2 regions of the Arthrobacter sp. LjRoot14 genome follow, and region 1 is predicted to be linked to the other one. Evidence: riboswitches for the same ligand, from Rfam matches in the RefSeq annotation. Region 1 holds a riboswitch; the other holds the start of a gene.
The links. A riboswitch is a leader RNA that binds a small molecule or an ion and turns the genes downstream of it on or off. The one in region 1 is predicted to bind thiamine pyrophosphate.
Positions count from the first base shown of each region.

Region 2: linked by a shared signal. The riboswitch ahead of ACSQ12_RS20220 (ECF transporter S component) and the one ahead of thiC (phosphomethylpyrimidine synthase ThiC) in region 1 are both predicted to bind thiamine pyrophosphate.

Region 1 covers NZ_CAXURL020000001.1:2,862,865-2,870,407, forward strand. Annotated here, with positions in the region: gene rimM (ribosome maturation factor RimM) at 1-365, opposite strand, end outside; gene ACSQ12_RS12905 (RNA-binding protein) at 482-724, opposite strand; gene rpsP (30S ribosomal protein S16) at 726-1,148, opposite strand; gene ACSQ12_RS12915 (hypothetical protein) at 1,333-1,770, opposite strand; gene ACSQ12_RS12920 (VOC family protein) at 1,883-2,758, opposite strand; gene ACSQ12_RS12925 (amidohydrolase family protein) at 2,842-3,924, opposite strand; TPP riboswitch at 4,010-4,117, shown strand; gene thiC (phosphomethylpyrimidine synthase ThiC) at 4,112-5,992, shown strand; gene ACSQ12_RS12935 (alpha/beta fold hydrolase) at 5,961-6,695, opposite strand; gene ffh (signal recognition particle protein) at 6,792-7,543, opposite strand, start outside.
Region 2 covers NZ_CAXURL020000001.1:4,451,907-4,459,449, forward strand. Annotated here, with positions in the region: gene ACSQ12_RS20210 (energy-coupling factor transporter transmembrane component T family protein) at 1-218, opposite strand, end outside; gene ACSQ12_RS20215 (ABC transporter ATP-binding protein) at 215-1,825, opposite strand; gene ACSQ12_RS20220 (ECF transporter S component) at 1,842-2,474, opposite strand; TPP riboswitch at 2,548-2,690, opposite strand; gene ACSQ12_RS20225 (DUF4235 domain-containing protein) at 2,841-3,104, shown strand; gene mnhG (monovalent cation/H(+) antiporter subunit G) at 3,219-3,653, opposite strand; gene ACSQ12_RS20235 (monovalent cation/H+ antiporter complex subunit F) at 3,643-3,921, opposite strand; gene ACSQ12_RS20240 (Na+/H+ antiporter subunit E) at 3,918-4,463, opposite strand; gene ACSQ12_RS20245 (Na+/H+ antiporter subunit D) at 4,460-6,109, opposite strand; gene ACSQ12_RS20250 (Na(+)/H(+) antiporter subunit C) at 6,106-6,744, opposite strand; gene ACSQ12_RS20255 (Na+/H+ antiporter subunit A) at 6,741-7,543, opposite strand, start outside.

The sequences.
Region 1 (7,543 bases):
GGAAGGGTACGGAGGCCGGAAATCCTGCCGACCACGGCGTCGCCAACGCGGACTTCGAGGCCGACGAGCTCGTGCTCGTACCAGCCTTCGTCGTCTTCCTCCTCGAGTTCCTCGGTCTCAATGAATAGTTTGGCACCGCGCAGGGCTTCGGCCTGGTTGCGCGTCTCGATGCCTTCGAAGCCCAACAGCAGGATGTCCTTGTTCCAGCGGGCACTGTCAACGGTGAGCGGCCCCGCCGACGCGGGTTCAACCATGAACCGGGTGCCCGGAATGAATCGGTCCTCCGGCGCGTCGGTCAGGACCTGGACGGTCACTTCGCCGCGGATGCCGTGCGGTTTGCCGATTCGTGCCACCTGAAGCTGCATCTGTTCCTCTGTTCCGGGGTTCGTTCTGTTGTGGTTCTACTGCGGCCGAAAACAGTCCGGCCCCTCCACCATAATCTGGTGAAGGGGCCGGACTTGAGACAAGTATTGCGGGGCGTTTACCGGCGGCGGTCCGTGTCGACGACGTCGACCCTGACCTGCTCGCCGCCGGCCAGCGCCGCCACGACGGTGCGCAGTGCGCGTGCCGTGCGGCCCTGACGACCGATCACCCGTCCAAGGTCGTCCTGGTGAACCCGCACCTCGAGGGTGTCCCCGCGGCGGTTGTTCTTGGCACTGACCTTGACGTCCTCGGGACTGTCAACGATCCCGCGGACAAGGTGTTCGAGCGCTTCTGCCAGCAATTTACTCAGCCTCGGTGGTCTCTGCTTCAGCTTCGGTGGAAGCGTCGGCTGCCTCGTCCTTCTTGGCCTTCTTGGTGATGGCTTCCGGGATGATCACGGAACCCTTTTCCGGGGTAACGAAGGCAGCCTTGGGAGCCTTGGTCTTCAAGGTGCCCTCCTGGCCGGGGAGACCCTTGAACTTCTGCCAGTCACCGGTGATCTTGAGGATCGCAGCAACCTGCTCGGACGGCTGTGCGCCGACGCCGAGCCAGTACTGGGCACGGTCCGTGTCGACCTCGATGTATGAGGGCTCTTCGGTGGGGTGGTACTTGCCGATCTCTTCGATGGCACGGCCGTCACGCTTGGAGCGTGCGTCCATGACGACGATGCGGTAGTACGGTGCGCGCATCTTGCCAAAGCGCTTAAGGCGAATCTTTACGGCCACTTTTGTGGTCACTCCTGTTTCTGAAACGGGGTCGAGCCCGGCGTTCTGCACCCGTGGGGCGGGCCGTACTAGGGGGTTCTAAAAGGACAGGATCCGGACGCGGAGAGAGGGGCCACGCAGATCGAGTACCTGTTTATTGTGCCAGATCAGCGGCGGGATTTCGACTTGACACCCGGCGGGCCGTTCAGGACGACCAGACGTACAGCCCGGTCCGCGCGTTCGGGTCCACGCTGCCGGCCATCTGCGCGAGCCGCTGGACATACCCGAGGGCCTCTTCGGAGCCAAAAGGCATGTCCTCCTCCGCCGCCCACCTGGCCGCCACGTCCTCCAGGACATTGCCCTCGCCTTCGGTCTCATAGCTGAGGAGTTCGGCGAGCGCACGCACCATGGCGGCCGGCACACCCAGGAGCGAATCGCTGGCCACGTCCACCATGGCGAGCTCATAGTCCGCTCCTGACGCGTGGACCGCCGCTCCGGCGAGGTCACCCAGCTGCTCAATCTCAAAATCGCTGATGTCCGGAATCCGAAGCGCGTCCGGAGCAGCGAGGCCTCCGCCGTCGAGTGCCGCCGCGCGCTTGAGCGCCTCGTCGTGGGTGGAAACAAAGATTTCGGTGAAACCCATGGAAATCATCCTCATTCCGTCGGCGGTGTCATGGTCCGGCAGGGCAGCTTCGCAGCCTCCACGGACTTCCGGCTTCAGCCTAGCCCAGAAGAACGCGCAGCTCGGCGCCGCCTCAGCGGACGGCGACGCGGATCCGGTTGCGCCACGGATCCTCAAACCGCAGCTCGGCTCCCGTATGGTGCGAAGCAACGCCGGCGACCCGCAAACGGTCGGCGAGCGCGCCGACGTCGTCCGTTCCCGGCACTTCGATCAGGACTTCACCCAGCCCCAGGGTGTCCCGGCGGGGCCCGGCACCCCTGCTGTTCCAGACGTTCATGGCCATATGGTGGTGGTAGCCGCCGGCCGAGACGAACAGGGCCTGCCCGTGCCATCCCGCGGTCTTTTCGAAGCCAAGAGTGCCCACGTAGAAGTCGTGTGCCGACTGGACGTCGCCGACCTGCAGGTGGATGTGCCCGACGGCGGCTGCTGCCTCGCGCTGCCCGCCCACCGCGTCCTCGGTCAGGTGGTCCTGCAGGAACCGCTGCGGCGGCAGGGCAAGGCTGTCCATGACCACATTGGCCCCCTCCCAGGACCAGGCGGCGCGGGGTCGGTCCCGGTAGAGCTCGATGCCGTTGCCCTCGGGGTCGTTGAAGTAGAAGGCCTCGCTGACGAGGTGGTCCGCGCTTCCCGTGAAAAGCTTCGGTTCATACCGGGCGGCAGAGGCCACCGTGGCAGCGAGCGACGACCGGTCCTCGAACAGCAGTGCCGTGTGGAACAGCCCCGCCTCGCCGCGGGCCGGGAGGTTCAACCCGGGGGCCGCGGCCAGGTGGACCAGGGGTGCACCCCGGCGGCCGAGGTACACCCCGCCGTCCTGCTCAGCCACGACGTCCAGCCCGAGCGCGCGCTGGTAATAGTCCGTCATCAGCTTCATGTCGCCCACCTTGAGCATCACCGTGCCCATGGTGAGATCGGCGGGCAGCAGGTCCTTGCTGCTGGATTCCACGGTCATTCCAACTCCAAACTCCGGAAACTCGGCCGCCGGCGACCGGCGACGATTACATAGAGTAAATTACTTGAAGCTTCAATTTATTCCTAGCGGAGCTGCCGGCCCCGAAGAACGGTGTGCTTGAGGTCCCGCAGTGTTGCCGGGTTGAGCCTGGGGTCCAGTTCGCACAGCACGACGTCGGCGCTGGCACCTTCGGCGATGCCGTCCGCTCCCAGCCACTCACGCGCGGCCCAGGAAGCGGCGTCCAGGGCTGAGGCCGCCGGCAGGCCGGCGGCGTGGAGCGCCTGGATCTCGTCCACGATCCTGCCGTGGCTGATGACACTGCCCGCATCGGTCCCGGCGTAGATCGCGACGCCGGCTTCGAAGGCCTCGAGGATGCGCTCGTTCCGCCGTTCCCAGAGCCTTTGCATGTGGGCCGCGTACACCGGAAACTTCGCTTTCGCACGGGCCGCAATGTCGGGGAATGTCGCAATGTTGATCAGCGTGGGAATGATGGGGACGCGCTGTTCCACGAAACGGGGGATGTGGCGCGGCAGCAGGCCGGTTCCGTGTTCGATGCAGTCGATGCCGGCGTCGAGCATGTCATCCAGGGTGTCCTCCGCGAAACAGTGGGCGGTCACCCTGGCGCCTTCGTCGTGGGCTGCGCGGACAGCGTCCCGCACCACTGCGGCGGGGAACGAAGGCGCCAGGTCGCCGGCGTCCCGGTCGATCCAGTCCCCTACGAGCTTGACCCAGCCGTCACCCGCCAGCGCCTGCTTCCGCACGGCCTCGACCAGTCCGTCCGGCTCAACTTCGACAGCGAATCCCTGCAGGTAGCGGCGCGTCCTGGCGATGTGGCGGCCGGCGCGGATGATGCGCGGCAGCTCCGGCCGCTGCTGGAGCCAGCGGGTGTCGTGGACGGCGCCGGCATCCCGGACGAGCAGCGTGCCGGCATTCCTGTCCGTGAGGGCCTGTTCCTCGGCCACGGAATCCGGAACGTCACCGGCTGGTCCCAGCCCGATGTGGCAATGCGCATCCACCAGGCCAGGCAGCACCCAGCCGTTCAACACCAGGTCAGGCGGAGCGGCCGGCCGTGTGAACGTCAGCCTGCCGTCCACAGCCCAGAGGCCCTGCCGTTCCCGGTCCGGGGCGGTGAGCACGGTTCCGCTGAATTCGATGACGTCACGCATGCTTCAAGCCTAGACCGGCCGGGCACCCTCCCCTGTTGTGACCTGCATGTGACATGGACCCGCCCCGGCCCTGTGGTAGCTTCGTCTACGACCACACGGGTGCCCTTGCAAGGGCTGAGATCGGGCTGACGCGGCCTGCGACCGTTGAACCTGTCCGGGTAATGCCGGCGAAGGAAGTGAGTATTCCGTGAATACACAAGAAACACAGCTGATCCGTGCCCAAAACAAGACCGCACCCGGCAATTCGGCACCTGCCGAAGCGCAGTCCATGAAGTCCCACTCGCTGGCATTCATCGCCGATGAGGCCACCGGGATCCGGGTTCCGGTGACCGAAATCGCCCTTGAGGACTCACCGGGCGGGGCAGCCAACCCGCCGTTCCGCGTGTACCGGACTGCCGGGCCCGGCAGCGATCCCGTGGTGGGCCTGGAGCCGTTCAGGACCCGGTGGATCGAGTCGCGGGCAGACACCGAGCCCTATGGCGGAAGGGAACGGAACCTGCTCGATGACGGCAGGTCGGCAGTGCGCCGCGGCGCCGCGTCCGCGGAGTGGAAGGGCGCGCAGCCCGTGCCCCGCCGCGCCGTCGAAGGCAGGACAGTCACGCAGATGCACTACGCCCGGCAGGGTGTGGTGACGCCCGAGATGCAGTTCGTTGCCCTCCGCGAAAACTGCGACGTGGAGCTGGTCCGCAGCGAAGTGGCTGCGGGCCGCGCCATCATCCCCAACAACATCAACCACCCGGAATCCGAGCCGATGATCATCGGCAAGGCCTTCCTGGTGAAGATCAACGCCAACATCGGCAACTCGGCCGTCACGAGCTCCATCGCGGAGGAGGTCGACAAGCTGCAATGGGCCACACAGTGGGGCGCCGACACCGTGATGGACCTGTCCACCGGCGATGACATCCACACCACCCGTGAGTGGATCATCCGCAACTCGCCCGTCCCGATCGGCACCGTTCCCATCTATCAGGCCCTGGAAAAGGTCAACGGCGAGGCCAACCAACTGACGTGGGAAATCTTCCGCGACACCGTGATCGAACAGTGCGAGCAGGGCGTGGACTACATGACCATCCACGCCGGGGTGCTGCTGCGGTATGTGCCGCTGACGGCCAACCGGGTGACCGGCGTAGTCTCCCGCGGCGGCTCCATCATGGCCGGCTGGTGCCTTGCCCACCACCAGGAGAACTTCCTGTACACGCACTTCGACGAGCTGTGCGAAATTTTCGCCAAGTACGACGTCGCGTTCTCGCTGGGCGACGGGCTGCGGCCAGGTGCGACCGCGGACGCGAACGACGCCGCCCAGTTCGCGGAGCTGGATACCCTGGCCGAACTGACGCAGCGCGCCTGGGAGTTCGACGTGCAGGTGATGGTGGAAGGACCCGGCCACGTGCCGTTCCATCTGGTCCGTGAAAACGTGGAACGCCAGCAGGAACTCTGCAAGGGAGCACCGTTCTACACGCTGGGGCCGCTGGTCACGGACATAGCCCCGGGCTACGACCACATCACGTCCGCCATCGGCGCCACGGAAATCGCCCGCTACGGCACGGCCATGCTCTGCTACGTCACGCCCAAGGAACACCTGGGGCTGCCCAACAAGGACGATGTCAAGACCGGCGTCATTACCTACAAGATTGCCGCCCACGCCGCCGACCTGGCCAAGGGCCACCCCGGCGCGCACGAACGCGACGACGCCCTGTCCAAGGCCCGGTTCGAATTCCGCTGGCGGGACCAGTTCGCCCTCTCACTGGACCCGGTCACCGCCGAATCCTTCCATGACGAGACCCTCCCCGCGGAACCGGCCAAGACCGCGCACTTCTGCTCCATGTGCGGGCCCAAGTTCTGCTCCATGCGCATCAGCCAGGACATCAGGGACGAGTACGGTTCCGCCGAAGCACAGTCGGCACTCGCCGAGATGGCGGCAGGCATGCGTGAAAAGAGCAACGAATTCCTGGCAGCCGGCGGCAAGGTCTACCTTCCCGAGCTGCAGCTTCCAAACCCGGAACAACCGGGCCGGCACAGTGCAGCGACGGGCGACGCTACGACGCCTGTGAGTGCTGACGCCTGCTGACTTCTGCGATGAAGGACCGGATAACCCGGTCTCCCTCCACCGAGTCCTGAGGCCGGTGTCCGCCCGCGGCAACGCGGTGCTGGGCACCGGTTTCACGCAGGTAGCCCGCAATCTCTTCGTAGAGCGGCTCCCAGCCGCCGGTCAGGACGAGCGTGGCGACACCCGGCACGATCTGCAGCGGCGCCTCCCACGGAGGCGCCTGTAACCGGAGCCGGCGGGCAGCGTTGAGTGCTTCCGGCGTGGCGGGGCCATCACTGTGCACGGAAAACGCCCGCCGGACAAACTCCCGCTGGAAGTCGTCGTCGCCGAGCTGGTGCCGCACGTCAAAAAGCGGCTGCATCAGTGCGCGGTGCGCAGCAGTGGCAGGCAGTTCAGCGGTCAGTGACAGGCAGGCGGGCTCCACGAGGGTGAGGGACTGCACCAGATCCGGGCGTTCCACGGCCGCCATCATGGCCGCAATGGCGCCCTGGGCATGCGCCACCACATGTCCGCCGGCAACGCCGCGGCCCTCGTCCGCCAAGGCCCCCAGCACAATCCGGGCGTCCGTCTGGAAGTCCGATTCGACGGGCTCCGCAGACGCGTCAAAACCGTGGCGGCGCAGGAACAGTGCGTCGTAGGCCAGGGCCATGCCGTGTTGCTTGGGCCACGCGGCAGACCCGAAGGCTCCCGAACCGTGGACGAACACTACGCGCTGCTTAAACATGCCCCAACCCTATGGCAATGGCCGGACAATTCGGCCGGACGACATTGAACCTGCCGGCAGCCACGTTGACCGTACGTAAAACCGCGCCGCCAGTAACTACTTGCTCCCGCCGAGGAACTTGTCGAACCCCTTGGGCAGGTTGAGCTGCGACGGGTCGAAGTCCGCTCCCTGCTGACCGAAAGCCGCCCCGGTCGGAAGTGCCTTGCCGGCGCTGGCGCGCCGGGCCTCGGCGTCGCGGAGTTCCTGCGCTGCCTTGGCCGGGTTTCCGGACTTGGCCTTCTTCTTCGGCGCGTTCTTGGCGCCCTTGCGGGCTCCTCCGCCGCCCATGCCAGGCATTCCAGGCATGCCCGGCATTCCGCCGCCGGCTGCCATCTTCTTCATCATCTTCTGCGCCTGGGCAAACCGCTCCAGCAGGCCGTTGACGTCCGACACATGCATGCCCGAGCCCTTGGCGATGCGGGCCCGGCGTGAGCCGTTGATGATCTTGGGGGCAACGCGCTCATGCGGGGTCATGGAACGGACGATCGCTTCGACGCGGTCGATTTCGCGTTCGTCGAATTGCTCGAGCTGCTGGCGGATGTTCTGCGCGCCCGGCATCATCATGAGCATTTTCTTCATGGAGCCCATGTTGCGGATTTGCTGCATCTGGGCCAGGAAGTCATCCAGCGTGAAGTCTTCCTGGTCGGCGAACTTCTTCGCCATCCGGGCCGCTTCGTCCTTGTCCCAGGACTTTTCAGCCTGTTCGATCAGGGTGAGGACGTCGCCCATGTCGAGAATGCGGGACGCCATGCGGTCCGGGTGGAACAGCTCAAAGTCGTCCACGCCTTCGCCGGTGGAGGCGAACATGA
Region 2 (7,543 bases), 1.6 Mb from region 1:
GCCAGGATCAGCGGCCAGCCACGCTGCCAGAGCAACGCGACGGTCAGTCCCGCCAGCGGAAAGAGCAGCAGCTCGAAGGCCAGCGCCACGGAGGCGGACACCCAGTCGATGGACAGCGCCAGCACCACGGTCATCAGCATGACGACGGCGAACTTGGCCAGCGGATTGGCCCGGGTGAGCAGGGCGTGGTTCGCCTGCAGGGTCAGCGCTTGCCTCATGGTGCAGCCACCTTCGGGTTGCGCAGTCCTGGCCGCCCGGGTTCGGGCGCGCCCAGTTTCAGCTCGGTACCGCCCAGGACGTCGCTGAACTCCTGGTCGTGGGTCACCGACACCACGGCGGTGCCGGCGTCGAGGAGTTCGGAGAGGAAGGAGGCGAGCTCGGCCCAGGTGTTGGCGTCCTGGCCGAACGTGGGCTCGTCCAGGATCAGCACGCGGGGATGCGCGGCCAGGACGGTGGCGACGGACAGCCGGCGCTTCTCCCCGCCGGAGAGTGTGTAGGGGTTGGCGTCCACCAGCTTGGTCAGCCGGAGGCGCTCCAGGAGTTCGTCCACGCGGTCCTCGCCGTGGCCCAGGTGCCGCGGGCCGAACATCAGCTCATCCAGCACCCGGCCGGTGACGAACTGGTGCTCCGGTTCCTGGAACACGGTGCCGATCCGGGAGATCAGCTGCTCCGCCTTCCACTTGTACGGGTCGATGCCGGCACCTTGGCTGAGGTCGACCGTGGCGGAAACCGAGCCCTCCACCGGCTGGAGCAGCCCGGCGAGGGTCAGGGCAAACGTGGACTTTCCGGAACCGTTGGGACCCGTGATGGTCAATGCCTGGCCGGCGCGGACCTGCGCCGTGATGCCGGACTGCACGGGGACCGGCGGGACAGCCTTGAAGCGCCGCCGGCGGGGGCGTTCGCGGGACACGGCAAGGTTTTCGGCGGCCAGCAGGAGGTTCCCGGCACCCGGCTCGCCCTGCGTTCCAGTGGCACCCGGCACTCCTGCGTCACCCGTTCGAGCCCGGGTGGCGGGCACGTACCCGGGCACCCAGACGCCGGCGGAGACGAGCACGTCCCGCGCCTCTGCCAGGACCCGGTCCGGAGGGCCGTCCAGGAGCACCGCGGTGTCCGTGGCAGATCCCGGCTGCAGCACCACGATCCGGTCCACAAGGTCCTTCCACACGCCCACGCGGTGTTCCACCACCACCAGCGTTGCCCCGGTCTTGTCCAGGCACCGGCCCACGGCGTCACGGACTTCCAGGACGCCGGCAGGGTCCAGGTTGGCAGTGGGCTCGTCGAGGAGCAGCAGTCCCGGGCGCATGGCGAGGATCCCGGCAAGCGCGAGGCGCTGCTTCTGCCCGCCGGACAGAGCTGACGTCGGGTGGTCCAGCGGCAGGTGGGCCAGCCCGACGTCGTCGAGCGCCTCTCCGACACGCGTCCAGATGTCCGCGCGCGGCACGGCAAGGTTCTCGGCGCCGAAGGCGACGTCGTCCCCCACGCGGGAAAGGACCACCTGCGTCTCCGGGTCCTGCTGCATGAGGCCGGCGCGGCCGCGCTGAGCACGCGGCGGGGCACCGTCGATGAGCAGGGAACCGGTCTCGTCGGAGTCGTCGGCATCCGGCGTTCCGTCGTGGGCTCCGGAGTCGCTGTCCCCGAGCACCCCGGCGAGTGCGTGCAGCAGCGTGGACTTGCCCGCGCCGGAGGGACCCAGCAGCAGCACGCGTTCGCCCGGCTGAATGTCCAGGTCCAGGCCGTGGACGGCGGGCCGGGACCGGCCGGCATGCCGCCAGCCCCAGCCGCGTGCCGTAACCGCTGCCGGGCGGACGGTGTCGGAAGGCGTCATGAGCAGTGTCCGTTCATCAGGAGAAGACAGGCTCCGTCGCTGCCTTGCGGGAGGCGAAGGAGCTCAGCACACCGGTCCGGGCCAGTCCGCGGGTGGCCAGCCAGGACAGTCCGCCGGCGATGATGGCGCCGGAGATGGCCGTGAAGATGATGTAGGCCAGCTTGTCGCCGGCAGCGTAGGCGATGTTCCAGCCCCACGGTGCGAACGAGTCGTTCAGGCCGCAGAAGAGGCCTGCAGCGGCGCCGGCCAGCAGCGAAACGGGCAGATTGAACTTCTTGTAAACGAACACCGCGAAGATGATCTCCGCGCCGAGCCCCTGCACGAAGCCGGAGAACAGCACCGACGCGCCGTACTGCGAGCCCATGATCAGCTCACCCGTGGCGGCCACTGTTTCGCAGAACAGGGCGGCTCCGGGCTTGCGGATGATCAGCATGCCCAGGACGGCGGGAATCATCCAGCCGCCTGCGATAAGGCCGGTCAGCGGCGGGTAGACGGCGTTCATGGGCGGCGAAACTGCGGCAGCCCCCTGGGACCAGGCCCAGAAAATCACGCCTCCGGCTACTGCGATCAACGCGGCAACCACAATGTCCACCACGCGCCAGTTGCACTTGCTGTTGCCAAGCGTCTGCTTGGCCGTCATTCCAGTCATTTTCTTCCTCCTGAGGTACAGGAGGGGAGAGTGTTCCCCGGACCGTCCGCGGCTTCCGCCGCCTGCTGCCGGACACTCTGAGAACTCGACTCCCTTGCGCCGGTACTAACCGGATCAGGTTCGAGGGTCTGCGGCTGTCCGCACTCTCAGCGCCCGCCTCCGGTTCCCTGGAATGTTCCAGTGATGCCCGACGGCGACGCTCCCCTGTCGTATCAATTCGCCCTTGTGGGCGTGGATCAGTTTACACCCGCGGGCCCGCGAAATCCCGGGGAGGGTGTCACAATGCGCGGTGATGCGGCCGGGTTGATGCGGCTAGGCTAGGGGAAGCCCTGTTTCCGTTGTTTCCCACCTGTAAGGGGTACTGGAGTGAGTTTTTTCATCAAGCTGCTTGGAACCGGAGTGAGCCTGCTTGCCGGATTCGCCGGCACCAAGGCCGTTGACGTCGTCTGGGAAAAGATCACCGGCCGCAAGCCCCCGAAGGGCGACAAGGACGACGTCCCCACCACCCTGCGCAGCGCCCTGACCTTTGCGCTGATCTCGGCGGCTGTCAGCGCCATCATCCAGGTCCTGGCCAACCGGGGCACGCAGCGTGCCATCACCCGCTTCGCCAAGAGCCAGGACATCGTCTAGGCCCACCCGGGAGAGTTTTTGTCCAGGTAACGGGAGGTAATTGACCTCCAAGTCGCGTTATCTGGACAAAAACTCCACCGGGGGTGGCGGCCCGGAACTTCTTGCGGGCGCCCCTTAGGCTGCGCCGTCGTCACCCTCGACGGCGGCGCGCTTTTCTGATTCCTGCCTTGTGGCGGCCTTCTTGTCGGCTGCCTTCAGCACTACGGCCTCCAGTTCATCCGTGGTGAGCAGTTCCTTGTGCAGGTGCTTGGTGCGGTAACCCGCCCTGCCCACCATGTGGGCGGACACCGGAACGGTGAGCACCTGGAAGATCCACGCCACGAACAGCACGGGCCACACCCACCAGGTCCGCAGCTGCAGGCCCACCGAGGCCAGCAGCAGGAAGAGTCCCAGCACCTGGGGCTTCGTGGCGGCGTGCATCCTGCTCATCAGGTCGGGGAAGCGCAACAGGCCGATCGCCGCACCGAGGGACATCAGGGCGCCCACCACCATAAAGACGGCCGACACTGCATCAATGACTGTGTCCACGGCGGATGGTTCAGGATTCATGGGGCTGCTCCCGCCGGTCGGCCACGAAGCGCGCCACGGTCACGGACCCGATGAATCCGATGATGGACAGCGCCACGAGCAGCATCAGGTTGTTCAGGTGCCGGTTGACGGCCATGTCGATGCAGAGCGTGGCACCGATGATGGCCAGCAGCACGTCAGAGGCCAGCACCCGGTCCAGCAGGGACGGGCCGATGGCGATCCGGACAATCGCCCCGGCTGCCGCCAGGGACAGGATCACGGCCGTTACGGTCAGGACGACGTCCATCATGCGCCCACCTCCTGTTTCAGTGCGGCCAGTTCCTCGCGGGTGCCCATGATCCTGATCAGTGCCGCCTCGGCATCCCGGACCTCTTTGCGCAGGTTCACAATGTCCTCTCCGCTCCGCACATTCAGCCCGTGGATGTAGAGCGTGGACGTGGAGCGGTCCACCTCCACCACCAGCGAGCCCGGAATCAGCGAGATGACGTGGCCGGTGGCCGTCACCATCAGGTCCGAGTGGCTTCGCAGCTTGACGGCGACGACGGCGTTGGTCACCCTGGGCCCGCGGGCCAACGCGAGGTACAGCACCTGGAAGCTGGCGGCCACCACCTTGGCCAGGAACACCAGGGCGAAGGGGACTGCCCGCACGATGCTGAAGCGGCCGCCCAGCTCCACCGGGGGCAGGTAGAAAAGCCGTGCCACCACGACGGCGATCAGCGCACCGAACAGCAGGTTACCGGGACTGAAATCCTGCCAGAGCGCGGCCCAGACGAACACCAGCCAGACCAGCAGGGGCAGTTCCTGCCGGATTGAGATCCGTCGGCGGTTCATTTCTTCCCCTCCTGCTGCACAGGTTCAGGCTGCACAGGCTCAGGCTGCACAGGCTCAGGTTGCGCGATCGGGGGCACGGGGGCGTTTTCGCCCAGCACGGCCTGGATGTACGCGGACCGGTCCAGCATTTCCACGGCCGACTGGTCCGCCACCCGAAAGAGCGGGCCGGCAAAGACGGTGAGCGCCACGCCGAAGGCCACGAGGCCCAGGGTTGATCCCACCATCGTCCGCGGCAGCAGCGTGACGTTGCGCTTGCCCGCGCGGTCGCCCGTGTCGGAGTCCTCAGGGGCCGCGAGCAGCACGGGGTCCGGGTTCTCGGCGTCCTCGGGTTTGCGCCAGAACGCGCGGTTCCACACACGGGCGATGGCCAGAAGCGTCAGCAGGCTGGTCACGACGCCGCCGATCACCAGGGCGTAGGCCAGCGGGGTGCCAAGCTGCACACCGGCCTGCAGCAGCCCGAGCTTGCCCAGGAAACCGGAGAACGGCGGGATGCCGGCCAGGTTCATGGCGGGGATGAAGAACAGCAGGGCCAGGATCGGGGACAACTTGGCCAGGCCGGCGACGCGGTCGATCGACGAGCTTCCGCCGCGGCGTTCGATCAGGCCCGTGACCAGGAAGAGGCTGGTCTGGATGGTGATGTGGTGGGCCACGTAGAACACTGCCGCGCCGAGCCCGGCCACCGAGGACATCGCCAGCCCGAACACCATGTAGCCGATGTGGCTGACGAGGGTGAACGACAGCAGACGCTTGATGTCGCTCTGGGCCAGCGCACCCAGGATTCCCACCACCATGGTCAGTAATGCCGCCACCATCAGCGGAGTGTTCAGCGAGTCCCCCGGGAAGAGGAGCGTCTCGGTGCGCACCATGGCATAGACGCCCACCTTGGTCAGCAAGCCGGCGAACACCGCCGTGACGGGGGCTGGTGCGGTGGGGTACGAGTCAGGAAGCCAAAAGGACAACGGGAAGACAGCCGCCTTGATGCCGAAGGCCACCAGCAGCATCACGTGCAGCAGCATCCGCGTTCCGGAGTCCAGGTCCGCGAGCTTGACGGCGAGATCCGCCATGTTGATGGTTCCGGTGGCGCCGTAGATCATGGCGATGGCGATCAGGAACAGGACGGAGGACACCACGGAGACCACCACGTAGGTCACGCCGGCACGGATGCGGGGACCGGTCCCGCCGAGGGTCATCAGCACGTAGCTTGCCGTCAGCAGGATCTCGAACCCCACGTAGAGGTTGAAGAGGTCACCCGATAGGAACGCGTTGGACACGCCTGCCACCAGGATCAGGTAGGTGGGGTGGAAGATCGACAGCGGTGCGTCCTGGTCGCCGTCGGCCATGCCCTGGCCTGTGGCGTACACCAGCACCGCGAGGCTGACCGTGGAGGAGACCACCAGCATCAGCGACGAGAACTGGTCCACCACCATCACGATGCCCCACGGCGGCAGCCAGCCGCCGATGTTGACGGCCGCGGTTCCGCCGTCCCAGACGGAAGCCAGCAGCACGCATTCCAGCAGAAGCGTCAGAGAGAGCAGCGTAATGCTGACGGCCCGCTGGGCCCGGGAGTGCCGGATCAGCACGAACGTCAGGGCGGCACCGAGGATGGGAAGTACGACGGCGAGCGGGGCAAAGCTTGCGATGTTCACTTCACGCCTCCTTCCGGGCCGGGTGTCACGTTTTGGGAGCCGGGTTGCTCTTCCGCAGCGGCGTCCTTGGCTTTGATCTTGCGGTCGCCGGCCTTCACGGTGGCCACGCCGCCTTCCGGGCCGCCGCCTGACGTGCCGCGGCCCGAACCGCTGCCGGCGGAACCGTTGTCCGCGGACAGGTCCGAATCACTGATGCCCCTGCCGTCCGAACCAATCATGGTCAGCGGGAACTCTGAGGTCTCCACCGGAATCTCGGAATCATCCTCCGCGTCGAAGCTGGGGGTCTCGGCGACGCGGATGTCCTCGACGTCGTCCTGGATCTCATCGCGGCGGGCCAGCACCCAGGTCCGGTAGATGATGCCCAGCATAAAAGCGGTCACTGCGAAGGAGATCACGATCGATGTCAGGATCAGTGCCTGCGGGAGGGGGTCGTTGTAGTCGCGGGGGTCCGTGTCCTTGCTGAACATGGGCGCCAGGCCGGCGTAGCCGCCGGTGGCCAGGATCAGCAGGTTGGTGGCGTTGGCCAGCAGCATCAGGCCCAGCAGCACCCTGGTGAGGCTGCGTTCCATGATCAGGTAGATTCCGCAGGCATAGAGCGCGCCCATGACGGTCAGCAATGTCAGGTTGACGCTCATGCCTTCCCCCTCCCGGTGGTTTCGGCGGGAATCCCGTCCGGTTCCTGCCCTTCGGTCTCGCCCTCGGGGTTCTCTTCAAAGTGCTCATCGATTTCTGCGCCCAGGCTGCGCAGCACGTCCAGCACCAGGCCCACCACCACGATGTAGACGCCGATGTCGAAGATGGTGGAGGTGACGAACTTGATGTCGCCGAACACCGGCAGCCACAGTTCGATGATGGCGCTCTGGAACACCTGCCCGCCCAGCAGGAGCGGCACCACTCCGGACGCCGCCGCCGTGGCCAGCCCGATTCCGAGGAGCGTTCCCGCGCCCACCGGCGTGGCCTCCCGCAGTTCGAAGCGGCCGCCGGCGAGGTAGCGGATGGTCAGGGCGAGCCCGGCCGTCAGACCGCCGGCGAAGCCGCCGCCCGGAAGGTTGTGACCGGCGAGCAGGAGGTAGATGGAGAAGACGATCATCGAGTGGAACACCAGCCGCGTGACCACTTCGAAGATGATGGAGCGGCGCTCGGGGGCCATGGTGCGCCCTGCCACGAGCCAGGCGTCCCGGGTGGAGGCCGCGAATTTGCGGCTCAGGGCCAGCGCGGCGCTGTCACGGGAGCTCTGGCCCGCACCGGAGCGCCGGCCTACTGTTCCTTCGGCCACGGAGGATGAGGCCCGGATGCCGTCGCCGCGCCCCTTGACGAAGATGAGGCTGGCGACGCCGGTGGCGGCCAGTGCCAGGACGGAGATTTCGCCGAAGGTGTCCCACGCCCGGATGTCCACGAGGGTGACGTTGACGATGTTCAGTCCCCCGCCGCCTT